4 regions of the Staphylococcus piscifermentans genome follow, and region 1 is predicted to be linked to each of the others. Evidence: riboswitches for the same ligand, from Rfam matches in the RefSeq annotation. Region 1 holds a riboswitch; each other region holds the start of a gene.
What was found. Region 1 has a riboswitch for thiamine pyrophosphate ahead of CKV71_RS02245 (thiamine phosphate synthase). Riboswitches for the same ligand answer to the same signal wherever they lie in the genome.
Positions count from the first base shown of each region.

Region 2: it holds a riboswitch for thiamine pyrophosphate, as region 1 does, so the genes downstream of both, CKV71_RS00960 (3-oxoacyl-ACP reductase) here and CKV71_RS02245 (thiamine phosphate synthase) in region 1, are expected to answer to the same signal.
Region 3: it holds a riboswitch for thiamine pyrophosphate, as region 1 does, so the genes downstream of both, CKV71_RS09075 (ECF transporter S component) here and CKV71_RS02245 (thiamine phosphate synthase) in region 1, are expected to answer to the same signal.
Region 4: it holds a riboswitch for thiamine pyrophosphate, as region 1 does, so the genes downstream of both, tenA (thiaminase II) here and CKV71_RS02245 (thiamine phosphate synthase) in region 1, are expected to answer to the same signal.

Region 1 is NZ_LT906447.1:556,688-564,807, reverse strand. It holds gene CKV71_RS02250 (trypsin-like serine peptidase) at 518-1,363, opposite strand; TPP riboswitch at 1,633-1,743, shown strand; gene CKV71_RS02245 (thiamine phosphate synthase) at 1,813-2,385, shown strand; gene thiO (glycine oxidase ThiO) at 2,388-3,515, shown strand; gene thiS (sulfur carrier protein ThiS) at 3,499-3,699, shown strand; gene CKV71_RS02230 (thiazole synthase) at 3,701-4,468, shown strand; gene CKV71_RS02225 (ThiF family adenylyltransferase) at 4,504-5,520, shown strand; gene CKV71_RS02220 (hypothetical protein) at 5,708-5,929, opposite strand; gene CKV71_RS02215 (arginine repressor) at 6,227-6,679, shown strand; gene CKV71_RS02210 (Crp/Fnr family transcriptional regulator) at 6,729-7,400, opposite strand; gene arcD (arginine-ornithine antiporter) at 7,717-8,120, opposite strand, start outside.
Region 2 is NZ_LT906447.1:219,419-227,538, reverse strand. It holds gene CKV71_RS00975 (hypothetical protein) at 77-271, opposite strand; gene CKV71_RS00970 (MFS transporter) at 501-1,691, shown strand; gene CKV71_RS00965 (hypothetical protein) at 1,948-2,145, opposite strand; TPP riboswitch at 2,292-2,394, shown strand; gene CKV71_RS00960 (3-oxoacyl-ACP reductase) at 2,503-3,255, shown strand; gene CKV71_RS00955 (LLM class flavin-dependent oxidoreductase) at 3,471-4,772, shown strand; gene CKV71_RS00950 (hypothetical protein) at 4,896-5,228, shown strand; gene CKV71_RS00945 (hypothetical protein) at 5,260-5,598, shown strand; gene CKV71_RS00940 (helix-turn-helix transcriptional regulator) at 5,604-5,789, shown strand; gene CKV71_RS00935 (poly(glycerol-phosphate) alpha-glucosyltransferase) at 5,784-7,415, opposite strand; gene CKV71_RS00930 (fibrinogen-binding adhesin SdrG C-terminal domain-containing protein) at 7,489-8,120, opposite strand, start outside.
Region 3 is NZ_LT906447.1:1,948,960-1,957,079, forward strand. It holds gene CKV71_RS09065 (class I SAM-dependent rRNA methyltransferase) at 1-1,173, opposite strand, end outside; gene auxA (lipoteichoic acid stability factor AuxA) at 1,290-2,591, opposite strand; TPP riboswitch at 2,841-2,945, shown strand; gene CKV71_RS09075 (ECF transporter S component) at 3,049-3,624, shown strand; gene CKV71_RS09080 (ABC transporter ATP-binding protein) at 3,637-5,046, shown strand; gene CKV71_RS09085 (energy-coupling factor transporter transmembrane component T family protein) at 5,039-5,833, shown strand; gene CKV71_RS09090 (hypothetical protein) at 6,060-6,284, shown strand; gene purD (phosphoribosylamine--glycine ligase) at 6,378-7,625, opposite strand; gene purH (bifunctional phosphoribosylaminoimidazolecarboxamide formyltransferase/IMP cyclohydrolase) at 7,650-8,120, opposite strand, start outside.
Region 4 is NZ_LT906447.1:1,016,330-1,024,449, reverse strand. It holds gene thiE (thiamine phosphate synthase) at 1-255, opposite strand, end outside; gene thiM (hydroxyethylthiazole kinase) at 256-1,050, opposite strand; gene thiD (bifunctional hydroxymethylpyrimidine kinase/phosphomethylpyrimidine kinase) at 1,043-1,864, opposite strand; gene tenA (thiaminase II) at 1,861-2,547, opposite strand; TPP riboswitch at 2,614-2,711, opposite strand; gene CKV71_RS04550 (transglycosylase family protein) at 2,824-3,495, opposite strand; gene CKV71_RS04545 (aggregation-promoting factor C-terminal-like domain-containing protein) at 3,717-4,415, opposite strand; gene CKV71_RS04540 (transglycosylase family protein) at 4,627-5,361, opposite strand; gene CKV71_RS04535 (single-stranded DNA-binding protein) at 5,998-6,435, opposite strand; gene CKV71_RS04530 (YwpF family protein) at 6,625-7,068, shown strand; gene fabZ (3-hydroxyacyl-ACP dehydratase FabZ) at 7,119-7,556, opposite strand; gene CKV71_RS04520 (RNA-guided endonuclease InsQ/TnpB family protein) at 7,754-8,120, opposite strand, start outside.

The DNA of each region.
Region 1 (8,120 bases):
CCAGTTATTATTCCTTTATAATAATATATTAAATTACCCTAAGTCTTATAACCCCCTCTATTCTTCATTTTAAAAAGTTAAATTTTTATAACATTAAAAATTTTATTATTGGATTACAGTCGAAATGATTCACGAAAAAGAAAAAACAGTTGTGTTGTGAATGAAGAAACCTGTAATACACAATTATATAACAATAATTGTGTATTACAGAGAAATAGTTTATAATAAAAGCACAATAACATTATGACATACCAAACCTCTTACTATGCCTGTAATAAGCGGTTCTTTTCGGTATTATTAATGATTATCGTCATCTTTGCTGCGATGGTTTAACCAATATGTAAACCACACATCTTCCTATCGTCGAAACGATAAAAGTGCATATAGTTTCTAATGTTCTTAACAACATTATGGCACACCAAACCCCTTACTACTGCTATAGTAAGGGGTTCTTTTCGGTATTATTGGTGGTTATCGTCAAGAGTGGAACAGAAATAATAAGTCACTCATAATAATATTATTTAATATGTGTACGAACAAAATTACCTGTTGCACCATTCATCGCTTCGCCGCCAGCCATTTCAGCTTTAGCGTAATTAGTAGTTGAATTAGCCCATAAATTATAACCGTATGTTCTCAAACCGAATATTTGATAACTGCCGTTGACCATAGGTGAACCTGATGCGCCTGCACGGAATTTATCTTTCGTTTGTAATTCAGTACCATTGGAAGATCTTTGAATGAAGCGGAAACTACTCCAATGTGTTTTCGTATTGTCACCGTTCTGCCAAGGATAGCCTACTGAATATAATTTCGTATTATATTTCAAACCATTAATTTGCGCATTCGAAGCTAATTTTAAAGGTGTCGCGTATTTCGACATCTTTTCTTTTGTATACACTAGCGCTACGTCTGCATTTGGTACTTTCACAACTTTCGTAGCATGGAACGTATATGGTTTTCTAGCTCCGTCTCTCGCCATATCAAATGTGATGTATTTAGGGTTTGCGGCAACCCCTTTCGCAGTATCAATGACATGTGCGTTTGTCACCAATGTATAGTTTCCGATTACTGTCCCCGTTCCCATACTGTCTTTGCCGCGACCTTTCCAGCCGTCTTTATTACTAACGCGCCCCACTGCTTTATACTTTGTATTCATAGTATTCGAAATATGATGGATGTCCAAATTACTATTAGAAATTTTCTTTGCTTTCGGATAAGCAGTCGACTCATTATAGTTGCTCATACCATTATAGTAATAACTTCCTGCTGCATGCGCTTCCTCTCCGCCTGCTCCTGAAAAAGAAAGACCGACCACAGCACATACTGTGATGATACCTGCTTTCAAACCTTTAACTTTCATCTTAAAATTGCCCCTTATTATTAATTTCGAAATGAGTGGTGTCGTATTTAAAGTTATTTTCAGTTTACTTTTAAAAAAAGAGAAAAGCAATATCTGATTTACTTCATCTCTCTCCATCCCCTATTGCTTTTTCTGCCATCTTGCTTTATGATGATTTTGTAAAGTAATGGTGAGGCGGAACGAATCCGTCACTCTCGTGCATTAACACCTCGCTACACGTTTTGTTAGTGCTGATAATATGTATTACTTATTGAAATGAATAATAACAATAAGTCCACTGGAAGTGCCTGTTCTTACAGGCTGAGATCCTCATGGCAATGAGGAAATTCTTGGAACCTGATCCAGTTTATACTGGCGTAGGAAAGTGGCGTATTGCACTTTTTGATGCGCTGTTTTTCTATGGAGAAACAGTGCTTTTTTATTTGGATAATTTTAAGAAGGAGTACATTATGTATATTGCAATTACGCCCTATCGTACTTTGACCCAAGCTGATTTAAGGCATTTCATCGCTATTGCGCCGGCGATTGACCATTTGATATTTCGCACGCCGATGCAACAAGAAGATTTGAAAAGGTTTCTGGAGCGCTTGCTTCAAGCTGGTTTTCCTAAATCTAAAATCACGGTGCATTCTGATATGGAATTATTACAGAAACTTGATTTAAGGGCGATTCATTTTCGTGAGCATGATGAACGTGCGTTTCAGTTTAAAGCAACCCATTCTCAAATCATGGTCAGTATGTCGACACATAGTGCTGCAAGTGCACAAGCTGCCGAGGCACATCACTTGGACTATGTACTTTTCGGGCACCTCTTTTCCACCAAATCCAAACCTGGAAAAGCGCCTAGAACTCAAGCAGAAATCACAGCAGTGTTGCGGGTCGGTATCCCGGTGGTAGCGTTGGGTGGTATTAATGCGGAAACGGTAGGCCGTGTCCCGTCTGGATTCGCGGGTATCGCAGCGATTTCGTATTTTATGGAGAATGATTTGGAGACGTTGTGTTCAGCAAAGGAGGCTGAGTAAGGATGTTTGATTTAGCGATTGTTGGAGCGGGTGTAATCGGTATGTCGATTGCCCGTCATTTGAAGGATAGCGGTATGCGTATTGCGTTGATTGACCGCGATATTGAGGGGCAGCATGCGTCTTATAAGGCGGGCGGTATGTTAGGAGCTCAGAATGAATTTAAGGAAGATAGTCCGTTATTTCGCTTGGCTCTGAAGTCTCGTGCAAAGTTTGGTGAGTTGAGTAAAGCTTTGCAGGAGGAAACAGGTATCGATATTCAATATCAGCAGAATGGATTAATCAAGATTGCGACGGAGGAAGAGGACGTGGCTTCGTTGCAACAGCAATATGAATTTCTGCATGCGCATGATAAGGATGTAGAGGATTTAAGCGAGCACGATTTAGGTGAGTTGACGCATTATTTGGTGAAAGGTGCGCAGGCTATGATGTTTGTCCCGCATGATCATCAAATTAATGCGAACCATTATACAAAGGCTTTGCATGCGGCGTTGCAAGCTGAGGATGCAGTGGAACGTTTCGACCATACGAATGTGGAAGAGATTAAGCGTCAAGGCAACCATTACAGTATCGCAGTAGAAGCTGAGGGCAAATCTTCTGTGCTGCAAGCTGAAAAAGTAGTAGTGGCAGCAGGTGCTTGGGCCGGCTTCTTAACGGATAAACCGGAAATCAAAGAGACCGTAAGCGGTGTGAAAGGTGAAGTCGTCTTGGTGAAAAATGAAGAATTGGATTTGAAACACACTTTATTTATGACCAATGGCTGTTATATTGTACCGAAACCGCCCCATCGTTTCTTAATTGGTGCGACCAGCTATTTCAATGATTATTCGGTCGGTGTGAGTACTGAAGGCAAAAATTGGCTGCTGCATGAGGCGATTGAGCGCGTGCCTGAATTGGCGTCGAGCCGTGAGTTGAAACATTGGTCCGGCGTGCGACCTTGGACTCCTGGTGAACAGCCGATTATGGATGAAACGGACCCTAATTTATGGGTAATTACCGGACATTATCGTAATGGAATATTGTTGTCACCGATTATCGGAGAGTTGATGGCAGAATGGTTGAAATTCGGCGAGCGTCCAGAAGAATTGGCACCATTCGCAATGAGGAGGGAAAGTTATGAAGTGCATCATTAATGGCGATTCGTTTACGTTCGAGAGTGAACTCAGCATTCAAAATGTATTGGAATCACTAGAGTTAGACCCGAAACGTGTAATCGCTGAGCATAATGAAAATTTAATACAGCGCGATGATTTTGCTAAGCAAATCGTGCGCGAAGATGATCGTTTAGAATTACTAGAGTTTGTTGGAGGCGGATAAAATGTTGAAAATTGGACCGTATGAAATGGAATCAAGATTGTTGTTAGGAACAGGGAAATTTGATGATGAAGACATTCAAACAAAAGCAATTGAGGCGTCAGGTACAGATGTCTTAACGTTCGCAGTACGTCGTATGAATTTATATGACAAGAACTTGCCGAATCCTTTGGCTAATGTGAATTTGAAAGACTTCGTAACTTTCCCGAATACAGCCGGTGCAAAGACGGTTGATGAAGCAGTACGTATCGCTGAAATTGCTAAACATGCGGGTGTCTGCGATATGATTAAAGTCGAAATTATCGGCGATGATGAAACGTTATTGCCTGACCCGATTGCGACGTATGAGGCTTGCAAAATCTTGTTAGACCGCGGCTATGTCGTGTGCCCTTATATTGCGGAAGACGTCGTACTGGCGAAACGTTTAGAAGAACTAGGCGTGCATGCAGTCATGCCGTTAGCTTCCCCTATCGGCACTGGGCGCGGTATCAATAACCCATTGAATTTAAGTTATATCGTTAAAAATGCCAACGTGCCGATTATTGTAGATGCCGGCATCGGTTCAGCTAAAGATGCGGCCGAAGCGATGGAATTAGGCGCTGACGCTGTATTGTTGAACTCTGCAGTATCTCGTGCGAAAGATCCCGTGAAAATGGCCGAAGCGATGAAATTAGGCATCGAAGCCGGACGTTTGAGCTACGAAGCCGGACGCATCCCAGTTAAATATACCGCACAAGCATCCAGTCCGACAGAAGGATTAGGTTTCCTATGATGCCGCACTCCGGTCATACTGAGGAATCACCAAACATGAATTTCGCCTCAGCTGACCGCTTCAGCCGCCAAACACGTTATGCCCCTTTTGGTGTTAAGGGACAGAAAGCTTTGGAGAGTGCCCATCTGATGGTTATGGGCGCCGGCGCTTTGGGCAGTCATTTAGCAGAACAATTGGTGCGCATGGGCGTTGGCAAGTTAACGATTGTAGATATGGATATCGTAGAAATATCCAACTTGCACCGACAAGCGTTGTATGATGAAGCGGATGCGTTAGAAATGCGTCCGAAAGTCTATGCCTTAGCTGATAAATTACGTCAAATCAATTCGGAAGTCGAAATCCAACCCCTTTATCAGGAAATCACTCCGACCAATATTGAACGTATGCTGACAGATATTGCTCCCGACATGCTGTTAGACGGCATGGATCATTTCGCCATCCGCTTCTTATTCAATGAAGTGTGCCATAAACTTGGTTTGCCATGGGTTTATGGCGCAGCGGTCGGCGGCAAAGGTACAGTTTATGCCATCGATTATACCGGCCCTTGCTTACGCTGCTTAATGAGCGAAGCTCCGGAAACTGCTGAAAGTTGTGCGATTAACGGTGTCATCCCGCCGGTAATCTTGCAAGTGGTCAGTTATCAAATTGCTGAAGTAATGCGGTATTTGGCAGGCACAGGCTTCTCTGGCAAATTGCTGACTGTTGAACCCTTTAATATGAAACAACAAAGTATGGATGTCAGTCGTATGAAGAACCCTGATTGTCCAGTCTGTGGCGGACAGGCTGCTTATGAATTGCTCGGAGTAGCTGAGCCGAAATGGGTAGAAGGCAGTTGTGGCGATACTTACGTCTTCCGTTTCAAGCCACAGCATTTCGACAATGCAGACCTGTTTCCTGGCCATATCTTAAAAGTAAATCCTTATGTGAAATTGCTGGATATCGACGGTCGTTCTGCTACTTTGTTTAAAGATGGCCGGATGAATGTGCACGGAATAGAGGATGCTGAAACTGCAGAAGCGTTATATCAGCAATTATTGAAAGCGATGAAATAATAACTAACTGAACAGAGGCTGCTCGTGGTGGGGCAGTCTCTGTTTTATGCTGTTCTTGAGGTGAAAATGTATAGGCGCGGCTTCTTTGCCTATACACTTAGCACCAATCTCCTAATAAAACTCCTGTTAAATAGAAAAAGGGTCAGGAGTTTATCTCCTACCCTCAATTCCCAATAACTTCCCTATATTAAAACTCTAGATAACTTGTATAACCTTCTTTAAAGCCTGCCATCACTACGTCGAGATTTTGGAAAAAGGATATGGCGATAGTAATGAGTACTACGGCGACTCCTATTTTCAACATGCGGGTGAACCATTGCGCCTTTGTCATGTTGCCTCGCCTGGTCATACGATGTTCCATAACGAGTGCGATGACTGTAAGCAACATGATTTCCATGAATATAATCATCTTGATGTCCCCCTTGATGTCGTTGATTTTAAATCATTATACCATCAACAACACTATGAATGAAAATAATTATATAATAGTCTAAGTCCTTTATTAGTCGTATGCTATTTACACATTTATACACTATTAATCAGAGGAGGCAGTTATTGCCGTTCTGAGGCAGCTCTTCAACTGTCTGTACTCTCTAAAGTTTTCTTTTCCCCAAAAAATTTTGTGAATATGAGTGGCTTGGGATTGAGTTCGTTTAATTTATAGAATACAATAATACTGTATATTTATAAATTTGAGGGATGAAATATGGAGAAAGAAAAGCGTCTTGAATTGATTAAATTATTACTGAAGAATAATAAGATTTCGACGGTGCGTGAGTTGGCGGAAATTTTGGAGGAGCAATATAATTTGATTTTCAGTATGACGACGGTGGCGAAGGATTTGCAGGAGTTGAATGTCACTAAGGTCCCGAATGGTGCGAATCAGTCATATTATGTGCTGCCTGAGAAGAATTCTGCGAAGAGTTATCGTGAAGCGTTTAAGAAGTATCGGCAGGATAGTGTGAATTCGGTGATTGTGAAGGATAGTTATATCTTGATTAAGACGGAGCCTGGGTTTGCGCGTACGATTAATTATTGTATTGATCAGATGCAGTTGCCGCATGTGCTGGGCACGGTGAGCGGTAATGATGTGATTATGGTGTTGTTGAAGTCGGCGGAAGAAGCGGAGTATGTGAAGTATCTGTTATTAGAGACTTAAAGTAAATGAGCAGCGGCCACTATGTGATGGCGACTGCTCATTTTGTATATTAGATGGACTTGCTGATGGTCCAGGTTTGATAGTTTTTCAAGACTAGGTTATTGTTGCTGAGGCCTCGCACGACATGGCTGGCCTTTTCTCTGGAAACGCCTGCTAATGCGCTTAACAGAGTAACGGTCATTACCTTGTCGATTTCGTAATAGGCGCCTTGGTCGTTGCCGATGGTCTCACCTAGTATGCGCAAGGTGTTGATGACTTTCTGTTCGGCGTTGCGCCCCATCAAGGCCATGTTGCGGTTAATACTGATTTGCTGTTCTTGTCGCAACAAGGTAAAGATTTTAACGAAGGTGTCTTCATTATTCTTGCTCAAGTATTCAATCAAATTTTTAGGTACACGAACAATGAGTGCATCAGTCAATGCAGTACAAGATTCTTCGTAATGTTCTTGTTCAAAAAGATGGCTGATTGGAAATAATGTGTGGCCACGATTCAGCATTAAATAGTCATCGCCATTTTCATTCAAACGTTCTCGCGATACATAACCTTCTATTAATAAATAGATGCTGTCCGCTTCTGATCCTTGATAGTAAATGACTTGTCCCTTTTCATAATTTCGAACATAAATTTCAGAAAGATGCGGAACAATTAATCCTGACGGCACTTCTAATATTTTGGATAATTCTTGAATTGAGGACTGAAAGGTCTCAGTTGTCCTGCTCATACACCATCACCTCATTTCTCTTGTCTTTTTTAAAAATGAATATGAGTCCTTATCTGTTTTCACTAAATTTTATATAATTAAAGTAATTCGTTAAATTGATGATGTGTTCAATATATGATTATTATTACAACAAATTAATTGTATCATAATCAATTGCAATTCTCGGAATTAAAAGGTGCTCGCTGCTTCTGAATGTCATAATAAAACCCCCAAAGCTTGCTAATAAGGGCTTCGGAGGTTATATATAATTGCATCTGCTCAATTTATATTGATGTCTTCGCCCTGGTTAGTAAAAATTCTATTTATAACTTTAGCGCTAGAAGACGCTGACTGCACCTGTAGCTAAACGGATAATACCGATAATCGCGAAGAGGATGATGAATCCCATCAAGATGTAGTCGCGTTTAATGAATTTTCGATGGTTGTTCTTTTGCACACGGTAGTAAACAAAGAGTCCTGGAATATAAAGCAACATTGTCAACAACAAGTAGTCCACGCCTGCTGCGTAAATGAGCCATATTGCATAGATGGATGAAATAATACCGATGACTAATTGTACATGTGCTTTGCGATCTTCTTGAATCGTATATTTGAATTGGTAGAAAGCACTGAATGCATATGGAATTAATATGGCACTTGATGCGAGTGAGAATGCAAATTGATAAGCGCTTTCTGTAAATAACATACTGATTAAGAATAATTGTACTAAGATGTTAGTGA
Region 2 (8,120 bases), 340 kb from region 1:
TTAATTATAGCCTAATCTTGAGAGATTAAGCGGAGAATGTTTATGTCGGTATATCTATAAAAAACAAGCTGTTGCCCTACAGCTTGTTTTTCTTCTCTTTCTTGCTGTTATAAATGATTGAAGCAACTCCCGATCCAATCAGCATGAATATAAGCAAGTAAATTGGAAGGGCGACGTTTTGAATATAAAAGTGGAATAGTAAGAACAAAAGTAGAGCTGCAATGAAATAAACAGGAATAAATCCCTTTTTCCAAAAGAGAGATTTTTCCATTTCTTCATTACGCGCCAATTTAGAATCCGGCATATTACTCTCCTCCTCAAATAAATCATTTTATATTTTCACCATATCATATTGAGGATACATTTAAAGGACAAGTAATATATTGCGTTTATTGATTAATCTAAAATAAAAAAATGTTTATTTTTCTGAATATTCATACATGTATTTGATAATTGTGCTATTCTTATTACACTAGCCTTCTACAAAGGAGATGTTCATCATGAATATAAGGTCCATTAACTTATTGCTTTTTGAAGTAATATCATCTATCGGTTCAAAAATATTTAGTTTTGCTTGTGCCTTTTACATATTACAACATACGGAAACCGCTTCTATTTATTCAATTTATTTAGCTTTAATTGTAATTTCTTCAATTATTAGCCAACCTTTATTTGGCATATGGACAGATAAATATAACAATAAAAAGATTATTATTATTTCACAGATCATCAATATAACAGCTTTAATATTATTTATCCCACTATTTAATACGTATTTCTATTACATTATCGTATTAGGTATTATTCTCAATTTAACAGATGGTGCAATTAGTTTGATTGTAAACGCTAATATTAAAAATATTTCTCAAGATGATATGGAACGATTTGTTTCTTTAAGACAAACTTATAGCAGTGGGATTAGTTTCCTTGCACCAATTATCGGTGGTGTTTTGATTGCATTTATTTCTATTCAATATCTCGCCTTGTTAAACGTACTTACTGAATCAATTTCTATACTATTTATTTTCTTTTTAACCATGGATAGAGTCATGGTAACGAGTGAAAAAAGTTTAACAGAAGATTTTAAAGAAGGATTCTCTTACTTGTTCAAAAATAAAATTCTATTAAAATTCATCAGTATTGCACTCATTATTAATTTTTTAATCAATTCTATAGTTGTAGGTATTCCGGTTATTTCTATACAAACTATGAAACTTTCTTCTCAACAATTCGGAATTGTAGAATCCTCATTCACTGTGGGTATGTTTGCTGTTTCATTGTTATTTTCTGTATTTCCAATTAAAAACAAACTTAAAGCGCCTACACAGGCTGCCATTGGTATTCAGTTTATCGGTGTTTTGACACTTGGACTTGCTTTGTTATTTAATCTTACCTCAACTACAGGATTTATAATTCTATTTGTAATTTATTTCGTAATCGGGGTATCTTTACCATTAGTGAATATCCCCTATTCAATTTATATGCAAAATTATATTGAAGAAAATTATAAAGGTCGGGTATTTTCACTGACGCAATCTATCGTTCAAACTCTAACACCATTATCGTTATTAGTATTTGGCTTACTGCTTAATTATTCTCAGTCTGCTGTATATTTATCTGTCGCGATTCTCATTTTGTTAACTCTAATTTACTTTTCACTTTCTATGAAGCAAAGTGAAATTGATAATTAGGAGTTTTGTACAGAATAAGTGTTCACTTTTATACACCATACTGTTTATTCAACAAACATCGCTTCTATTACAAACTTCAGCTTATTTTGCAGGTGTGGTCGCCATTATAATACTTACTGAAATTCGCCTTTATCATTTCAATCAAAATCAACAAGGCAGGTAACAGAACAGAAATAATATGAATTAAAATGATTTCGTTGTCCCACCTCCGCAAAGTACGAAAAAGCTGAGACAATTTAATATGTCCCAGCTTTCTTTAATGTTTAGCTTCTTCCTCAGCATTTGAATGATTTTCGGCAGAATTAGTGGCTGCTTCACCATTATTCTGTGCTTTTTCTGCTTCCCATTTCGCTTCTTTTTCCTTTTGTTTCGCTTTACGTTTCTTTTCTTCACGTACAGCCATCACAATGAAGCCGACTGCTAAAATTGGGAACGACATGCCTAACCAGAACATTCAAATCCCTCCATTCATTTAAAAATTATCCGCTAGAATTCCCCTTTATCATAACACTTTCATTCACTAAATTTCACGCATTGCATACAGAGCACTCCTCTTCTTGACACCTTCTCCAATTCAAGCTACATTGAAAGTAACAAAAAGATACGCACTAGGGGTGTTTTTTAAAACTGAGATGAGGTTTTCCTCAGACCCTTTGAACCTGATCTAGCTGAAACTAGCGTAGGAAAGTGTGAGATAACCGCAGAACGAGTAGGTTTAATACTGACCTCAGACTGCCCTCTTGCCTACGCAGATTTTAACAATCATGCGTATTTTTTTATGTCTATTATAGAAAAAAGGGAGCGGATTCACATGGCAAGAACAGTACTCGTAACAGGCGGTGCACGCGGATTAGGTGCAGCAATCACTAAGACACTCGCAGAACAAGGATACAACATTATTATCAATTATAATCAAAGCAAAGACGCAGCAGAACAACTCGTTCAAGAAATCGGAAACGAACGCGCTGTCGCAATACAAGCAGATGTCACAAATCGCGAAGCAGTAGACGCTTTGGTAAAAGAAGGCACTGAAAAGTTCGGTCAAATTGATGCAGTCGTGAATAACGCATTAGTCGGATTCAAATTTGACCCAACTGCCCAAAAAGCGTTTCCTGACATGAGCTGGGAAGACTACCAGCAACAAATTGACGGTACCTTAAAAGCAGCATTCAATGTAGTGCAAAGCGTAGCATCCCAATTCATCGAGCACCAAGCAGGAAGCATTGTAAGTATCGGAACTAATTTATACCAAAATCCTGTTGTACCTTACCATGAGTACACAACAGCGAAAGCAGCTTTAATCGGCTTCACACGTAATATCGCTTCAGAATTAGGACAATACGGCATTACTGCTAATGTCGTCTCTGGAGGATTACTTAAAACTACAGACGCTAGTGCGGTGACAACACCAGAAGTCTTCGATTTAATCGCTCAAACTACACCATTGAAAAAAGTGACAACACCTCAAGATGTAGCCAACATGGTAGTTTATTTAGTCTCCGAACAAGCTAAAGGCATTACAGGACAAAATATTACAGTAGACGGCGGATTGACAATGAATTAAACAAGGTGCTTGAGAAGGCGGTTAAGATTTGAGTAATAAGAAGCAAAGAGCACAAAATCGCTTTTTGATTTTTGCGACTTGCGTACTTATTACCGAGAAACCTGCACTTTGAAGCCCGTTTATTAACCCCGTCTATCAACCAAGAGGGCGCACTCTCAAGTTCTGCCCTCTTTCTCATGCTTTCTTTTTAAAAATAAAAACAGAGGTGAATGGAAATGTCTGAGCAGAAAGCGCAACTACATATTGGTGTCCTCATATTCGGTTGTGGTCATCATCAGGCTGCTTGGCTGATGCCTGATTCGAGTGTGGAACGTGTTGGAGATATTAGTTATTATCAAGATTTAGCGCAAATTGCTGAGCGTGGCTTATTTGATGCAGTATTTTTTGCTGATAATCAATCTTTTCCTGCAAAGGATGATACATCGATGCCGGCGTTCTGGTTTGATCCGATTGTGAATTTAACAGCAATTTCACAAGTAACGCAACATGTGGGACTGGTTTCTACTATTTCGAGCACGTTCTCGAATCCTTATACGGCTGCAAGACAATTGTTGAGTCTGGACCATATTTCAGGTGGTCGTGCGGGTTGGAACCTGGTTACTTCAATGACTGACCTGGAGGCTAAAAACCATGGCATGACAGAGTTGCCTAATCATGATGAGCGCTATGCAATTGCGGAAGAATTTGCAGAAGTCATGAATGCCGCGTTTGAATCTTGGCATCCTGAGGATTTCAAGCATAATCGTGAGAAAAATCAACTTGTAGATTCTGAGAATATCCAGCCTTTCAATCATAAAGGCGTTAATTTTGCAGTAAAAGGACCGCTTTCAACACCGAGCAGTCCACAGGGCAAACCGGTAGCTATGCAAGCAGGTGCATCTAAACAAGGAGTCGCTTTAGCTGTAAAATATGCGGATGCCGTCTACTCGGTTTCTTGGAATATTGAGCAAGCAAGAAATTTCAGAAAGCGCATGGATGCTGAGATTGCTAAGCAAGGTTACACTGACCGACGTCTTAAAATCTTCCCAGGTTTAGTTACTTATGTGGGTAAAACGCATGAAGAAGCTTTGGAAAAGAAAGCAGCTTTAGATGAAAAATTACCGATTGAAACAGCCTTAAAACAATTGAGCTTCTTTGTGCAACAAGACTGCTCTGAGTGGGAATTAGATGCAAAAGTACCGGAGTTACCTCCCGTAGAGGAATTTACCGGACCGGTCGGACGTTATGAAACGGTATTGGAAATTATTAATGATACTGACCCTACTGTCCGTGAATTATTAGGTTATTTGAATGCAGGTGGTGGTCACTTGACACTTATCGGTACGCCTGAAACTATCGTTGATGAAATGGAGTATTGGTTGAATGAAGGTGTGGCAGATGGATTCAATTTGATGCCTCCCACATTGCCGGACAGTCTTGAAGACTTTGTCGATTTAATTGTTCCAGAATTGCAGAAACGTGGTTTATATCGCACTGAATATATCGGTTCAACATTTAGAGAATATTTAGGAGTTTAAGAAATTGCAGAATCCATGTGATTCTGCTTTTTTGATAGTAAATGTAAAATAAGTTTGACACTTTTGAAAGAGTAATATAAGCTAAAGGTGTCAAATATATTTTACATATAGAGGTGCATCATTATGACTGAAACTATTATTTTAATTATTACAATCATTGCATTCTTTTTCATGTGGAGAGGTATTCATCGTTTCTTTCTGCCATCCGAAATTGTAGATGTTGAAAATGAAAGTAATTATGATGAACGACAAAGTAAAATTTTTATAGAAGTTTTTGCTAAAAGCTTTGTAGGTTTAGTATTTGTCCTATCAATTAGTTTTATTTTTAGAACAAGCGGATTAGTCGATGCAAATAGAAGTTTAATTGGCAAATATCCCGAAGGCATTTTTTTAGTAATCACTTTAGTTATGGTAGTCATAAGTTATTTTTCAATTAAGCAAAAATACACATCTTAAACTTAACTATTAGAAAAAGGGAGTTCCTAAGATGAAAGTCACATCTATAATTATTGTAGTTTTATTCAGCTTTATATGGAGTTGGTTAACAAGAAATCTATTACCTAGCAACATCTCTGATGTCAAAGGGCGCAAGTCAAAGCGATATGATGAACGCGAAAAAATAATGTTTGCTGAAGTATTTGCGAAGAGCTTTGTGGGAATTATTTACTTTGTGCTCTTCGCTTTATTACTTCGAATAATAGGCATATCAGAAGATTCCAGAAATTTATTCCTTAAATTCCCTGAAGCAACTATAATAGTAGTGGCCCTTTTATTATTAGTTGTTAATTATTTTCTTGTTAAACGCAAGTATACAGTTAGGGATTGATATCTTTGCAAAATAAAATAAAATACTATAGAAAACAAAATGGCATGTCTCAAGAGACATTGAGCAAAAGTGTCAATGTCTCGAGACAAACCATTAATGCAATTGAAAATAATAAATATGATCCTTCGTTAAGTTTAGCTTTTCGGATAGCTAAACAATTCAAAGTGACGGTAGATGAATTATTTTCATGAATTATTTTCTTCTTTAAAGACATGTTGGTATTGCACATAACCTGAAACATAGTGTTCGATATCATCGATTCTCACACGATAACCGTGGTGTTTAATGAAGAAAGTACCTAAGATTCTTGTTGGGTTCTTAAAGTACATTGCGACTTCTGGATAAAAATATCCAGTTCTTTGATAGTCAGCCCGTGTGTGAATAGTATCAATAAGTTCTTCAACATTAATCAACTTATCAACTACTTTTCCAAAGCCTTTTTCACGTGCTTTAGCAATAATATGGTAAGTCGCCATCAGCATTTCCATAAATGTCGGGAAAGTTGTAATTCTATTCTTGATATAATCAAGATAGCTAGATACGTTGCGAATGCCGAATTCGATGTATTTTTGTTCTGGTTTAATTTGAATCAACTCATTCGTACAGTAACCAAGCCAATGATCGTGATATTGCCAATATTTTAAGGAAATGAACCGTTCAAACATAGCTTGTACGGTTTCCAACCATTTAGGATTGCCGTCAATTTGATATAAACGCAATAAAGCTAATGCAGCTTCCCCGTCATAATAAATAACACGGAATTTGTCTTTGATTTCTAAAGTTGGATACTTTAATACGTGTACTGTTTGAGCTGTTTCTGAATCAATCATCGTTAAAATACCTTCAGCAACTTTCTGAGCTGCTTCTAAGTATTTCGGATGTTCAGGGTCAATCTGCAAGTATTCACATATCGCAAAAATAAACGCTGCATTCTGCCCTAATTTTATTTCATTAATATTTTTCGTATCATCATAAATATGACCTACACCATCTTTTTCGTAAAGATAGTTATTAATAAGATAATCAATTGCTTTGTCTGCGCTTGTTATATCTTTACCTAAATAATGAAGACCTTCAATCATGGCATAAGTAGAAGATGAATGTCTTAAATTATTGTAGAAACTGATTTTTTTATCAAAATGTGGGAAATAGCCATAGTTGAATTTACCATTAGGCTCCATCTCATCTTCTAAATGTTGTGTTGCAGTACCAATCATTTTATCGATCTCTTGTGAAAGATTCTCCACTTTTCTTAGGCCTTTTTCACGGCCTTCTGCTCCTAAATCAAACACTTTATTACCTTCAATAAAATAGCCTTTAGTATAGAACTTTGTAATATTTTTTCCTTTATAATCTTTATGTCTAAAAGCATTCATTTGTTTTGTATATTTTTTTAGATAGTTATTAATATTGTCTTCAGATAGGAAGAAAGATTTCTTATCTTTAGCTGGTCGTACAAATGCATTAATATTTATTTCTTCGGCCATAAAAGCACGATTCCAATTACTATCTAATGCAATTCCGAAATCAACGTAATTTCTTCTAGTATCTTCCAACTCTTTTCTCACTTCATCATAAGGTGCCTCTTCTGTGCGATATACAAAATCAACTTTTACCCACTGAGGAAATTTTCCTGCTTTCTTTTTAAATTGTTCATATTGTTTAATAATATCTCGTTTGATATTTGAAGGGTTCTTTAACAACTTGATAGTTGCTTTCATATTTGGATTTCCTAAACTAATAAAAATATAATCTTTGCCTAATAAATTCTTTTCTGCTTTTTGTAAAATTTGATCGACTTCGTTGGTTATATTCATGAGTTCAATCCCCTTCTTATTCTATATGTATGAAAAGGGCCGGAACAAAGTCCAGCCCTCTATTTAAATGATTTTATTGCTTTTTATCTTTCTTACGGCGTCCGAATAATAATGCTGAACCTAGGGCAGCAAACAATCCGCCGAATAAACCAGCTTGTTTATTATTATTATTACCCGTATCTGGCAATTCTTTATCACCTGAGCCATGATGGCCGTTATCTCCATCTGTATCATGGTGTGGTTCTCCTGGGTGATCTCCATCTGCGTCAGCGTCGGCATCTGCATCAGCGTCGGCATCCGCATCTGCGTCGGCATCGGCATCAGCATCAGCATCGGCGTCTGCGTCAGCGTCAGCGTCGGCATCAGCGTCTGCATCAGCGTCGGCGTCAGCGTCCGCATCGGCATCCGCGTCGGCGTCAGCGTCCGCATCTGAGTCTGCATCTGCGTCGGCATCTGCATCGGCGTCAGCGTCTGCGTCAGCGTCAGCATCCGCATCGGCGTCGGCATCCGCATCGGCGTCGGCATCTGCATCTGCGTCAGCGTCGGCATCGGCGTCCGCATCAGCATCCGCGTCGGCATCTGCATCGGCATCGGCGTCTGTGTCATCTCCGTCTGCTTCTCCGGATCCTTGTAGGTAAATATTTTCATTATCCCAAGTATAGACATTATGATTTTGACCATTTGGACCAGCATCAGATGTCATTT
Region 3 (8,120 bases), 1.2 Mb from region 1:
TTTACTCGATACCCGAACGAAGACCACTTTTAAATACTTAGAAGGTTTATAATGCGGATGTGTTCTAAAATCTTTCGGCAGTCCCATTACCTCTTCAATTTCAAAGTCCACTCCCGCTTCATCCAACGTCTTTTTAATCATATTTTTAAATGCTTTAGAAGAAAGTGCACTTGAATTCGTGCTTAGCACTAAGACGCCATCTTCATTAAGAATAGGCAACGCTTCTTCAATCAACTTATGATAATCCTTCTGCACCGTAAATACCTTCTTCTTATTACGCGCAAAACTTGGCGGATCAATTACAATCGTATCGTACACACGATCATGTCTTGCAGCATAATGATAGAAATCAAAGGTATCCATCACGTAAATAAATTGTGATTTCGGGTCAATACCATTTACCCCGAAATTCTCCTCTGTTAAACTTCTAGAGCGATTCGCTAAATCCACACTCGTCGTATCCGCAGCCGTTTCCGCTGCAATCACTGAGAAAGCACCAGTATAACTGAACAGATTCAATACATGGCGCTCAGGCGCATACACATCACGTAACTTTTTACGCACTTCTTTTTGATCTAAGAAAATACCCGTCATTGGGCCATCATCTAAATCCACATTATAGAACGTGAAATTCTCTTCAATGATAATTGGGAATTCCGGCGCTGTTCCAGTTACAAATCCACTTTCAACTGCATCATCTTTGAAGCGGGTTTTTTCGAAAATCGAAGTATAAGGAAAGACCTCTTGAATGGCCTGTAACACAATATCTCTAAAAGCATAAATCCCTTTAGAATACCATTGCACTAGCAAATGACCATCATAATTATCAACCGTTAAACCGCCGACGCCATCCCCTTCTGCATTGAATAGACGAAAGGCATTCGTGCCATCCACATTGAAATAATATTGCCGGTAATCCAAAGCCTCTTGGAATAATTCTGCGAAGAATGCTTCATCAATCCGCTGCTCAGCTTCATAACTCAGCACCCAGCCCAAACCTTTATGCTGACGTCCGACATAAGCCGTCGCCAAATAACGTCCATCATCCGTCACCAAATGGAAAACATCTCCATCCGCCAAGTGACTGTGCTCATAAATATCCTCTTCATCCACTAACGGATAGTGGTTCAAATACTTCTGCTCCTTGCCTTTATTAATAACCGCTGTCTTCATAATCAATTCCGCCTTCTATAAGTATTTTTCTTCATCATAACGCATCCGAACTTCCCTTTCTAAAAAGAAAGACTCAAAAAGCTGAGAAACCGTTTAGAGTTCCCCAGCTCAATATGTTACTGGCCATCCACAGGTGTACGCATCTGAATCACAAATGCAATAATCACTGCAACCAGCATAATTAATAAAATTGGTGTAATAAAAATCGATAATAACAATCCGTGAATCATAATATTCACAAACTCAGTCAATAATTTAAAGAATAAAATACTAATCATAAACATTTGCACATAATAGAATTTGCCGCGTAGGAAATGTGTTAACGTCGTAATGATGTAAATAATAATGACGATGAGTAATAAGAATAAAGTGATCCACTCAATCACATAAGAAGTCTGTGATAATTCCCACTCTCCAGATGCAAACAAAGCATTTCTATTATTTAATTCTAACAATGTAAATAAGAATAAAATGATACCGCAAATTAATTCTACAATTCCGGGCTTAATCCATTTCGGACGCTTCATCCAATTTGGAATATCATCATCTTGGATATCAATTTTTTCTTTGATTGTATTTTTAAATTTATCACGCTTATTTCTCATTTTTTCTAAATCGATACTGCGTCTTGTACGATGCGTAAATTCTTGTGTACGCTCTTGGAATTCACGCAGTTGTTCTTTAGTCTGACTCATTGTGCCATTTTTATCCGTACGTGAAAATTCCATCTCTTCCCCTAATTCCGCTTTCGTCAGCGGTAAAGATCTGCGCAAGAACAAGAAATTCCAAATCGAAATTTGTGCTAAAATCCACATTACAATAAAGAATGCATTTACACTTAAAATATCAATCATTGCAATTTCATGACTTTCAATACGTCCGTACAAAGCAATTTGCGTGATTAAGTAACTGATACCGTAAGCACAAATAATCCATAAATAATGTTCTTTTCGATGATTATGATTCAATTCATCTTTATATACTATATATCCTGTATGTACCACAAACGGCACCACAAATATAATGGCCGCAAACCCATAAACTTGGGTCATCAAGATAATAGTAATAATAAAGAAGAGAATTCCTATAATAAGGAAGAAAATTGAGATATCATAATCATATTTCGTCGTCATAAATAACAAATAACCAATCCATAACAATGCAATGCCGAACACTATAATAAAGATGGCACTAAAAACAGGAAATTGACCGATAAATCGACTCATAATCCGGATGATTTCTCCGAAGAATGCATTGATGAAATCCCATACGTTGTAGATATGTATATCGGCCTTGCCGCCTTTAGCAAGTTTATGGATAAAGGATACGTTTAATAATATTATGATTCCAATGAAAAGTGAAACAATGCCAATAATCAAACTAAAAATGATCTCAGCGTGCTTCTTTATATACGACATGTTTTTCACCTCATAATTATTATATAGGAACATAAGTGTTGTGTCTTTAGAGAATGTAATAAATCATTCTATGGTAGTACATAGTATATCGAAATTGTTCCTTGCACTCAATCGGATAATACCCTAAATTTCTATGAAAATGCTTACTTAGAAAAATCGAATGAAATTGTGGGCGCCTCAAGGCTTCTGTTACTGAAATCATCTTGACATTTCCTCTTAAAAAGCATACATTTAGTATAAATCAATAAAGAAAAGCACTAGGGGTGTTTCGTAACTGAGATGAAGCAGTTTTGCTTCAAACCCTTTGAACCTGATCTAGCTGAGACTAGCGTAGGAAAGTGCAGGAGATCTGCCGGCAATTTGGTTAAGGGTTATGCCGGTTTGTTCCGATGCCTATTTCACGCAGCTTGCTAGACAAGTTTGTGTGTTTTTTTATATTTAGGAGGAATTATTGATCATGTCAAAAGGACTTAAACTTTCAGATATCTTGGTAACTGTATTAATTGCAGTTATTTTCGCTATCATCTACAACATCTGGAACTTCGTATACAAAGCGATGCAAGTGACTGGATTACATCTAGAGGAGCTCTCTTATGGTATGTGGTTTGCGGCAGCAGTCGTAGCTTACCTCATCATCCCTAAACCGGGTATTGCCTTACTTGCTGAGTTTGCAGCAGGTGCCGGTGAAACTATCGTCATGGGACGCTTTGATATTGCAACAATCGTTTATGGTTTATTACAAGGTTTAGCTTGTGAGATTATCTTTGCTATCTTCCGTTATAAATCACGCTCTGTGATGGTCGCAATGCTTGCTGGTTTAGCTGCAGCATTAGTTACTTTCCCTATCGACTTCTACTATGGTTATTTAGGCGAAGTAGCTGGCTGGAACTTATTCTTATATGTATTCTTCCGTTGTGTCAGCGGTATTGTGCTTGCAGGTCTCTTCCCTTATTACTTAGTGAAAGCGCTCGATAAGACGGGTGTGACGAAATTATTCAGACCTGCTTCTCAAAAAGATTACGATAATTTGTAAGGAGAATTTACCTTGTTACGTGCAAAAAATTTACGACTCAAATATCCAAATGCGCCTGAAAAAACCTTTGATGGATTAGATATCGAAATTCCAGATAAGCAAAAGGTCCTATTATTAGGACCTTCAGGCTGCGGTAAAAGTACATTGCTGAATGTCTTAAGTGGCATCGTTCCGAATTTAATAGAATTACCGATGAAATATGATGAGTTAGAAGTCGATTTAAATAGCGGTGTCATCTTTCAAGATCCAGATACACAATTTTGCATGCCCAAGGTCTATGAAGAACTTGCTTTTGTATTAGAAAACAAGCAAGTACCGCGCAAAGACATGGATGACTTAATTCAGAAGGCTTTAGCTTCAGTGGATTTAGATGTGGGACCTAAGCAGACTGTACAGAAATTAAGCGGCGGCATGAAACAAAAGTTAGCCATTGCAGAAACAGTGCTGCAAGAAGCGGATACCCTCTTCTTAGATGAACCGACAGCTATGTTGGACGTAGATGCGACTGAAGACTTGTGGAATCACATTAAAGATATGTGGCAAGACCAGACCGTGCTGATTGTAGAGCACAAAGTTGAACACATCTGGGAACATATCGATCGCGTTATTTTAATGAATTACGGCGGAGAAATTATTGCAGATGATTCTCCTGATGTGATTTTGCATCAACATGAAGCACTACTGACTGAATACGGCGTGTGGCATCCGCATGCTTGGGATTATGCTCCTGAAAGCACTTTGTCATCAGAGACTCACATCAAACCTGATTTCCAATTCAGCAATGGTGAGATTGTACGCGGAAAAAAATCACTGATTCAGGTTCCAGAATTAGCTGTAGGCCCAGGCGAGTGGATTACGATTACTGGAAAAAATGGTGCTGGCAAAACAACGTTGTTGGAATCTATGATGCAGTTAATTAAATATCGCGGTAAAATGACTTATCAAGGTCAGCAACTGCATAAGATTAAAGAAGCTGCTCAACATATGTATTTGGTTTATCAAAATCCAGAATTACAATTTATTACTAATTCTGTTTACGAAGAAATCTTTATCAACTTTAGTGGCGAAAATGCAAAAGAAGAAACAGAGAAGTTGATAGACTTGTTGAATTTGGAAGCGGTGCGTGACCACCATCCCTTTGAATTGTCGATGGGACAAAAACGCCGTTTAAGTGTTGCAACAGCTTTAAGTTCTCGAGCTGATATTATTCTATTGGATGAACCTACATTCGGTTTAGACAGTCATAATACTTTCAACTTATTATCACTTTTCCAAAAACGTGTGGCACAAGGTCAGACGATTGTCATGGTAACGCACGATCCCCATATTATTGAGCGTTACCCTACAAGACGTATTGAGCTAAGAGATCATTTACTATGCGAAGAACAACTATTTGAAACGGCAGGTGAAGACAATGTATGAGGCATGGAAACGCTATTTCACCTTTGTAGATAATGTAAATATTATTACTAAGTTAGGATTAGGTGTATTCTTATTCTTCTTTGTCATCTTTGTGCATAACTTTGATGTCATGATTTACCTGACTTCACTCATGTTGATTTTCTTGCTGGTCTTCGGCGGTATGAAATTTAAAGTGACAGCACTATTCGTACTTTATACAATAATTTTCAGTATTGTATCTGCCCTCTTTATGATTTTCTATGGGGACGGAACACATACCTTATTTAAGTTAGGTATCATCAATATCACAACTGAAAGTTTAGTACGCGGGCTACATTTATCTATGCGTACAGATACAGTGACATTCTTTGGTATTGTGATGGCCTTCACCTCACAAATTGTGATGATCTTCTATAGCTTGATGCAGCATTTAAAAGTCAAACCTAAAGTAGCTTATGCCTTTATGGCAGCGATTCGTATGGTTCCGCTGATTATTTCATCATTTGTGCAATTGCGTAAATCATTGAAGATGCGCTATCAAATGGTGGATAAAGCCAACTATCGTGGTTTTGCTCGTATGAAGCATTTAATTATTCCGCTGCTCAGCCAAAATATTCGCAAAGCGCATCAGCTTTCAGTGGCTATGGAGAAAAAAGGATTCAAAGACGGTCCAAGAACCTATTATTATTACGCACCGTTCAGTTACCGTGATATCCTCTTTATCCTGTTGTTTGCGGCAATCTTAATTATTGCTGTATTACTAGCACATTATTTACCAATTACAGGAATCACAGACGTTCGCGGTTGACGCATCGTCAATATTTCCTTACAATGCATATCTGGGTTGTGGTAGTCGAGCTGCAACCCATACCAATTTTACATTTTCATTCATCCATATCTTTTCCAGCAGTGAGCGGTTACCGATTCAGCCGTTTGCTGCTATTTCTTTACCTTAAAATAATTAAAAGTATCGAGCAATTAATGCTATAATAAATATATACTGAATATTCGCACATAAACTGGAGGATTTCATTATGAAAAAGAGAAACGATGCATATGATAAGGGCTATCAGCAAGCCGCTAAAGAAATTGATACTATGGCAAAATTGAAAAATAAAAAGCGACGTTTAAATCGTTATATTAAGAAACGTAAAAGAGCATGGCGTTTCCGCCAGTTATTTAATAAAAGAAGCTCACGTTTTATCGCAGGTTACAAACAAGCCTATATTGATATGGCTAAATCAGTTCCAGAAGAGTAAGGAAGTTTTTGCTTCCTTACTTTTTTGTTTTGACATAGCAAAAACAGCCAATACACTTAGTTTGGCTGTTTTAGGAACGAATTTATTATTTTATTACGCTTCGTGTTTAATTGCTTTATCGCTGATATCACGACGATAGAATAAACCTTCGCTATCAATTGCATCAGCTTTTTGATAAGCATTCGCTTTAGCTTCACTTACAGTTTTGCCTTCGCCGATAACTAAGATAACACGTCCTCCAGAAGTAACGTAGTCATCGCCTTCTTTTTTCAAGCCGCTGACAAATGTTTGACCGTCTAAATCAAAGCCACTGACTTTTACCCCTTTTTCATATGAGCCTGGATAGCCTTTAGATGCAAGCATAACGCCTACAACCGCTTCATCTTTCCATTGATAATCAATTGGTTTACGTGCTTCCAAATCTAAGATATGCTGCATCAAGCCACTCTCTAAGCGTGTCAATAACACTTGTGCTTCCGGATCACCGAAACGCGCATTAAATTCAATGACTTTAGGTCCTTCGTCAGTTAAAATTGCACCTATATATAACACGCCGAAGAATGGATACCCTTCTTCTTGCATGGCTTTCGCTATAGGTTGTGCAATTTCAGCATTCGTACGTTCTAATACGTCTTCAGAAATGTGCGGTACAGGACAATATGCACCCATACCTCCTGTATTAGGTCCTTTGTCGCCATCAAATGCACGCTTGTGGTCTTGTGCAATTGTATCAAATGGTACAGCATAATCTCCGTTGACGAAGGTCATGACAGAGTACTCTTCACCTTCTAAGAACTCTTCAAAGACTACTTTTCCATCTTCTTCCGGATAAAGTGTTTCTACAGCGTCTATAGCTTCATCGCGTGTCATCGCAATAATAACACCTTTACCGGCAGCTAAGCCGTCTTTTTTCAAGACTACAGGAATCTTACAGTCTTCAACATATTTTAAAGCTTCAGACTTAGAATCTACTTCTACATATTCTGCAGTTGGAATACCATATTTTTCCATAATACGTTTTGCAAATGATTTAGAACCTTCAATTTGTGCTGCTTTTTCACCTGGTCCGAAGACTTTAACACCTGCTTGGCGTAATTTATCTCCTAAACCTTCAGTTAATGGTTGTTCTGGTCCTACTACCGTCCATTCAACATCATGGTCTTTTGCAAATTCAACAATTTCATCATGGGCTGTTTCAGCAATTTCACTATGCACTTCAGCAACTGTTTCCATCGCTGCATTACCTGGAATTGCGTACACTTGGTCTACAAGTTCAGATTGATTTAATTTATGCGCAAGGACATGTTCTCTGCCCCCGCCGCCGATTACTAATACTTTCATCTTCAGCTTAAACCTCCTGATACCTTAATGTTTGAAGTGGCGTACACCTGTCATTACCATTGCAATGCCGTGTTTGTCTGCCATATCGATAGAGTCTTGATCTTTAATAGATCCGCCTGGTTGAATAATCGCTTTGATGCCTGATTTAGCTGCTAATTCTACTGTGTCATCCATAGGGAAGAAGCCGTCTGATACAAGTGCTACATTGTCGTTAATTTCAATCGCACGTTCAATTGCAATTTCAGCTGAACCTACGCGATTCATTTGACCTGCGCCAATACCAACTGTTTGATGATCATTACTTAAAATGATGGCATTACTTTTTACTGAAGGAACGACTTTCCAGCCTAATTCCATAGCTTTCCATTGTTCTTCAGTCGGTTCTGCTTTAGTCACTACTTTCATATCGTCACGAGAAATTGTTTTTGTATCTTTGTCTTGTACTAAATAACCGCCAGATACAGATACATATTCTTTCTCATCGTGGTCTACTGT
Region 4 (8,120 bases), 460 kb from region 1:
ATTGATTGCTTCAGCTAATTCAACATCGTCATTCACAATAAAGGGTACATCATAAGCTCTGCACAGTTCTTGCAGTTCTTCAGCCAAAGCTACTTTCTCTTTTCCAGTTTTTGCACCTGGGCCTTTTTCACGAAATTGAAATAGCGTAATACCGCCCTCAAGTGCTTCTGTCAAAACTTCTTTAATTGTTCGTCCCTCAGGTATATCTTGAGTTCCGCAAATAAAATAGACCTTTAAATCATCTGCTTTAAACACTTATTCCACCTCTTCAACATGACGGTTTTCGTTCACAGCATCTGCGTCAATACGATAAAGCGCGTCAATAAAGTGCGTTAAGAAAGTACCTGGACCTTTACTGTCACTTAATTGTTCTGCACGTTCAGCCGCAATATTATATACAGAGACCGCTTCAACCAACGTTTCAATTGAAGGATGTGTGTCACGGAACAAGAAGGCACCTACAACTGCACCTAATAAGCAGCCTGCCCCTGTAGTCTTAGCAAGAAAATGAGAACCATTTTCCAATTTAACAACCTTGTCATCTTGGACGATAACATCCGTTTCTCCAGTTAAGATAATCGCCGTTTGATATTCTTGATAAGCTTTCTTAGCAATTTCTACGATGTCGAGATTATCAGCGCTATCTGTACCTTTCATAGTTGCTGAATCATCAATTAATGCCAATATTTCTGAAGCATTTCCTTTTATAACAGTCGGTTTGACTTGCTTTAAAAAGTATTTACAGAAATCTTTACGATACTGTGACGCCCCTACTGCCACTGGGTCAAAAACTAAAGGTGTATCTGTTTCATTGGCAATCTTGCCGTTAGTCAACATCGCATGCTCATGATCTTTAGTTAAAGTACCAATATTGATTAAGACACTGCCTGCTACCGGGTAAAAATCCTTTGCCTCTTGAGGCGCTTCACTCATTGCGGGACTCGCACCTAAACTTAATAAACCATTAGCTGAAAAGTTCTTAACGACATCATTGGTATAACAAATTACTAACGGGTGTTCTGATCTGATTTGATTTAATACATTACTCATCATCTAGTCCTACTTTCTTCATATACGCGAAATGGTTCACAGGTCCTCTGCCTTGGCCGATTTCCGGTGTATATTTAATACTTAAAGCAATAAAATCTTTAGCCTTTTTAACTGCTTCATAAATTGTTTTGCCTTTTGCTAATTCAGCTGTAATAACCGCTGAGAAGGTACAACCAGTTCCATGTGTGTGTTTAGTCTCATAACGTTCACTTTCGAAAACTTCTAACCCCTCTTTTGTAAAAAGGTAATCCTTCGCAATGGCTTTATCCTCAATGTGTCCGCCTTTAATAACTACACCTTTACAGCCGATATCGTTAATAAAGATATCTCCAGCTTTTTTAATTGCATCTTCAGTATCTAGTTTGAAACCTACTATTTCTTCAGCTTCTGGTAAATTCGGTGTAGCCACATCAGCTAACGGCAACAAGATTTCTTGCAATGCATGTTTACCTGCATCATCCATTAAAGAATCGCCGCTTTTAGCAAGCATAACTGGATCGATAACATAAGGAATTTCTGGATGCTTTTTTAAATACTCTCGAATCAATTCCATCATTTCTTTTGTTGCAATCATTCCTGTCTTAATTGCTTGAGGTAATTCATCATCAAACACACTATCTAGCTGTTCTTTAATCCATGATACCTCTAAATTATGAATATGTTGAACGCCTTTGGTATTTTGCGCCACAATACTGGTAATTGCGGCCATTCCATATACACCACATGCATGAAATGATTTCAAATCGGCCATTACTCCTGCGCCGCCTGTAGGATCTGTACCTGCAATCGTTAAAGCTATTTTAGGTTTATTCATACTCTTTCTCCTCCAAATTGCCATTTTTCACTTGTATAAGCCATATTGAAAAAGTTCAATTCGTGAACTGTACTTTGTAAATAATTTTCTCTTACTTCGTTTTTCTCTGCTTCTGACATATGAGCAATGAGTTGGTTCATTAAATCATCTAATACTTCTATTAATGGGTCCATTTCGGTATTATAAAACTCAAACCATTTTGCTAAAATGGAATCTTTATTTAGTTCTGGATCTTTCATAGCACGTTTGGCAATCATTGCGTATACGTAAGGACAAGGTGCCATTGCGGCAATCGCGTACGCAGCATTTTCATGCGCATAAACGTTATAGTACATATGCTTAATATAATGATCACCACTTGGAGGCCAAACCTTTTTTTGAACGATTTCGTTGTAATTCTCACCAATATAATCAGCCATAAATTCATGTGCTTCTACTTCGCCATTCACAATAAATTGAATTTGATCAACTAGAAAGCGTACGCTGCTTAAATCTGGCATTTTAGGGATTAATAGTGCGTAGATATTCGCAAACTCTCTTAAATAAGACGCATCAGCACGTAAATATTGACGTAATGCTTCTTTCTCAATATTTCCTTTTAATAATTCTTGAATGAAATGGTCTTGATAAATTTCATCAATAATAGGTTGTGCGTCTCTTTCTAATGATTCAGCAAAATTCATTTCTAAATCCTCCCAATAAAAAACTGCAAACCTTCGCAGGAATGCAGTAAAATATTTAGAATCTTTATTCTTAATATACTACTTTCCTACGTTGGTACGAACCAAATCAGGTTATAAGGGTCTAGTACAACTATCTCAGCCATAAGGCGCCCCTAGCAGTTTTATATAATTTAATGTTTAATACAGTTTAAATGTATCAAACCCCTTAGTGTTATGCAATATTAAAGAATTGAAAAAGAAAAAGCCGAGACAAAAGTCCCGACTGTAGTTTAAATATTAATATGCCCAGTGGCCTGCACCGTTACCATTATCCCATAAAGTTAACGCTGCTTGGTCTTGAATATGTTCTGGAGCACTAGCTGGGTTAACACCTCTCCAACCTGCTGGCGCTACTGCATCCCATGTAGTTTGTAAGAATTGATATTTACCTGCTGCGCCTGAATAAGGGTTAACAGCATGGATATCACCACGTGATTCACGGTATACAATTGATTGTAATGCTGCAGGAATGTTGCTAGATCCGCCTGAATATGATTGAGTTGGTGCACTATAACTTGTTGATTGTGTGTTATAGCTGTAATTTGAATTATTGTTATAAGATTGTGATTGTTGATTTGTTACCGGAGCTGCTTGTTGTTGAACTGGTGCTGCTTGACTAGTAGTTACGTGATTTGGTTGCTGAACAGTTCCAGCTGCTGCATAACTCCATTCCCAGTGTGTACCATTTGATTCAAAATGGAAGTCATAACCTTTGTATTCGAAATTAAATTCATAAGCACCCGCTTGTACTGGATGTTGATTTAATTCTGCAGGATTATTTAATGCAGTTTCCGCTAATTTAGTTTGTTCTGTTGTATTTAACTCAGCTGCATCAGCGTTATGTGATGCTACTCCTGTTGCTAAAAATGCCGCTGCCGCTACTGATGATGTTACTAATAGTTTCTTCATTTAATAAAAATCCTCCTATAAGGTAAAAACTTTATATGATTAATTTGCTATATTTATAATACCATCTAATAGGATAACATAGGTTACAACAATATAAATAGTTTGTTTCATAAGTTACATATGTATTACAAAAAAGCGGATTCTGTCCTTAAAATAAGAACGGAGTCCGCTTTTTGGATGTAAATTATTTAATTAAATTTATTGATTACAGCGTTATCGGCTTACCACCAACCATGAGATGCACGGAAAGCAGTCGCACTTGCAAGAGAACCATAACGAGAGTTTGCATAGTTAATCATGCCTTTAGTTTGAGCTGCTACTGATCCAGTTCCCCAACCTTCTTTAGTTTGACCTAAGCCTCGATATCCTAATTCGTTTACTGCATTAGGGTTACCGCCTGATTCAGGCATTACAATTGTATTCCACATATCTTCAGTTCCACCTGCAGCTAAGAATTGAGCTTTAGTTGATCCGCCAGTTGAAACTGCTGAAGTGTTATAGCTGCGAGCTGGTGCACTGTAGCTTTGTTGTACAGGAGCACTGTAATTGCTGTAGCTAGTAGTTGATTGAGTTTGGTATGTTTGTTGTGCTACTGGAGCTGATTGTTGTTGAACTGGTGCTGCTTGTGTAGTTGTTGCTTGAGTTGGTTGTGCTGATCCACCATTTGATCCAGTATAACTCCAGCTGAAGTTTGATCCATCTGATTCAAAGTGGAATTCGTTACCATTATATACGAAGTCTATGTTATAAGCGCCTGCTTGTACTGGTGCTTGGTTTAATTGTTGTGGGTTATTTAAAGCTGTTTCAGCTAATTGTTGTTCTGATTGGCTTACTTCTGCTGCATGAGCGTTATGTGAAGCTGCTCCTGTTGCTAAGAATGCGGCAGTGGCTACTGATGATGCTACTAATAATTTTTTCATTTTGAAATAAATCCTCCTATAAGGTAAAAAGTTTATATGATTAATTTGCTGTATTCATAATAGCACCAAAAAACTTATCATAGGTTACAACAATATAAATAGTATGTATCAAATTTTACATGAATATTACAATGAAAAAGCGGACTACCATTCATAGAATGATAATCCGCTAACAAATTTATTGGTATTTCAAAATATAAATATCTCTAAATTATGCAGTTACCCATTGGCTTGGACCAGCTGTGTCATATAATTTTTGAGCTGCTGCATCTTGTACTGCTTCTGGAGCTTCAGCTGCTGGTCTACCTTGATATTCTGCAGGAGCTACTGAATCCCAAGTAGTTTGTAAGAATTGGAATTTACCTGAAGCGCCTGATGATGGATTAGTTGCATGAATGTCGCCACCTGATTCACGTTGAGCAATTGCTTGTAAGTGGCTGTTGATACTGCTTGAACCAGAATCAGCTGATTGTTGCGCTGGAGCTGATTGTTGTGCTGGTTGTTGAGTTTGTGCTTGAGCTGGTTGTTGAGTTTGCTCTTGTGCTGGTGCTTGTTGTTGTGTAGTTTCTTGAGCTGGTTGTTGTTGAGTTGATTGTTGTGCTGGTTGTTGAGTTTGTTCTTGTGCTGGTGCTTGTTGAGCTGCTGGCGCTTGTTGTTGTGTAGTTTGTTGTGCTGGCGCTTGTTGAGCTGCACCGTTTGCATTATAACTCCAGCTCCAGTTAGTACCATCTGAGTTAAAGTTGAAATTGTAACCAGAGTTGTCAAAACCGATATTATAAGCGCCTTCTTGTACAGGTGCTTGGTTTAATTGTTGTGGATTGTTTAAAGCTGTTTGAGCTAAGTGATCTTGATTTACATTGTTATCTTCGGCTGCATGTGCGTTCGCGCCTACTCCTACTGCAAATAATGCTGCTGATGCTGATGAAGCTACTAATAATTTTTTCATTTCAAAAAATCCTCCTATAAGGTAATTGTTTTTTCGTGTGATTAATATCATCAATTTGCAGTTATAACTATATCATCTGAAAACAGGGTGCAGGTTACAGCGAAATAAAAAAAACAGGTGCTCTTTTACGCTTAAATTACGCATTTCTAATTTAATTAGGTAGCTAACGGTATGTATATAGACTTTCATGACAGTGTTCAATAGCAGAAATAACTTTGTAACTATGTAATATACATGTAATTATTCAGATAATTGAATTGTGATTTAGATTAATTTTACACCCAAAATCCCTTCTCGATTTATTGGATTTGCTATGTCAATTCCTAAATAATTACGAAATGAGGCTAAGACATAATATAATTGTCTCAACCTCACTATAAAGGGACAGCTATTAGAATATAAAATAGCTTTAGTGGGGTGTAAGGGGCTAAGAAAAAATAGTTTCACTAAAAAATTATTTCTGTTCCGCTCCCTCACCCTAAATGAGTATTTTTTATAAATTGAGAATTAGAAAGAATGAATGATTGTAATTGAAAATATCTACAATGAGATTTAGAAAGAACTACACATGAATAAGTGAATATGTTTAGAGTTTGTGCTTAAGAATTTGGGATAATTCATTTAGATAGGATGGTGCTATTGGTTTTGTGTATGAGGATTTTGAGTGGCAGTGGATAACTGATTTTCTTGTAAGGCAGGGCTTCCTTCTAAGTTATCAGCTATGTTTGAGTAATTTGAAGTGGAATTTTCATTAGAGTTGGGACTCGATATGAACTTAATAGTTTCAACCACAAGTTCAGTCATAAAATGAGTTTGCTTATCTTTTTCATATTTATATGAACGCATATGTCCTGTTATTCCTACTAGCGATCCTTTTTTAGTGTATTTAGCTATATTTTTTGCTGTTTTACCGAAAGCTTTACAAAAGATATAGTCAACTGCTTGTTGATTCTGACCTTGGTAACTATAATTTCTTTCAGTTGCTACACTAAAACTGGCAATATCACTATCCTCCTTTTCTGCTAGTTGAGGATTACGGGTTAGACGTCCAACAATGACGATTTTGTTTAACAAAGTTTCACCTCCTATGCTTAATATCATATTCACTTTCCTTTAAATAGTCAAAGCACGAAAATTAAATAATTAAAGGGTATTAATACTCATTTTTTACATATCGACTGAAATTTTTGGAGTTTTTGAGCTATACTAGTATTAGTATTTTAATTTTTTGCAGAATTTAAAAAAGATTGGAGTGACTTCCTAATGAAAACATTTAAAGCAGTCAGATTCCAAATTGTCACTGAAAATGGCGGAGTAATTGAATACGAGCTCTATGATGGTGTAATTATTAATAAAGAACAAAGTGGCACTGGCTGGTTATTAGAAATCGTTATTTCTGATAACCACTACGACATGATGAAAGAATATATGGACAATGAAGCTTTACTTGATATTCGTGTAGTCATTACCCGACCATCTAATGATCCTGCACTCTTTGATGCCACAATTAAAAATATCTCTTTATATGAAAATGAAAAAATGTCCGTCATCTTTGATTGTCATGTCTATACACTCAGACAAGTCTATGCTGAAAATTTGTTAGCACAACTTGTAGATGAAGGCTTAGAAGGCGAAGAATTGAAAAAATCATTTAATAGAATGATGCAATCTAAACCGCGCCTTAAAGACGAACGTAAAGAAGAATAGAAAAAGAGCGTTATACTTATCATTTTTTAATGAAAGTATAACGCTCTTTTTTATACGTCTTGAATTGCAAAAGTTAATTCACAACTACAAGCAAGTTGGCCATCAACTGTGGCTTTAGCTGTTCCTTTGCCGATTGGTCCACGCATTTTAGTGATTTCTACTTCTAAAGTTAATGTATCACCAGGTGTCACTTGTCTCTTAAAGCGACATTTGTCAATTCCTGCAAATAAAGCAATTTTACCTTTATTCTGTTCACTGTTCAATAATGCAACAGCACCTGTTTGTGCAAGTGCTTCTGTAATTAAAACACCAGGCATTACTGCATAATCAGGAAAATGACCTTGGAAAAATGGTTCATTCCCAGAAACTTGTTTGATTGCAACGCAACGTTGTCCTTCTTCATATTCAACTACTCTATCAATGAGTAAAAATGGTTGTCTATGAGGGATAATTTCTTTAATTTGATTATAGTCAAAAATAGTTTCCATGTCTTAACCTGCTACTAAAAACATATTCAAATGTTATTAGAGAATTTCTCTTTTCAATGAGGTTGATTTCATTTGAAATCAGGTCTATGAACCTCTCCCAGAGCGTTACTTCCGATGTATCCCACCGTAGTTTGAAACTTTATCCATACATTTAAATTGTGTGATAACCTTTTAGCAGTTTTCCTTTCATTGTTTTATTACACTATCACGGTGTAATCTGCTGCTTGTTTCAAATTAATACTGGCATTGATATCTCTGTCTTTAATCATTCCGCAATGATTACAATGATACGTTCTTTGATTCAAAGGCATAGGTTGTATGTGACCGCAATCAGAACATATTCGGCTGGATGGATAAAATCTGTCGACTTGGCGTAATTCAATGCCGTAATCTCGACATTTGATTTTCAACCATTCAACAATGTAACCGAGTCCGATCTGTTGAAAACTGTTGGCCAATCTTTTGTTTCTCATCATGCCCTTGATGTTTAAATTTTCAATCGTAATAAATTGCGGATTTGTACGGAGAATAGAGAATATGCCTTTGCGTTTGATATCTTTTTTA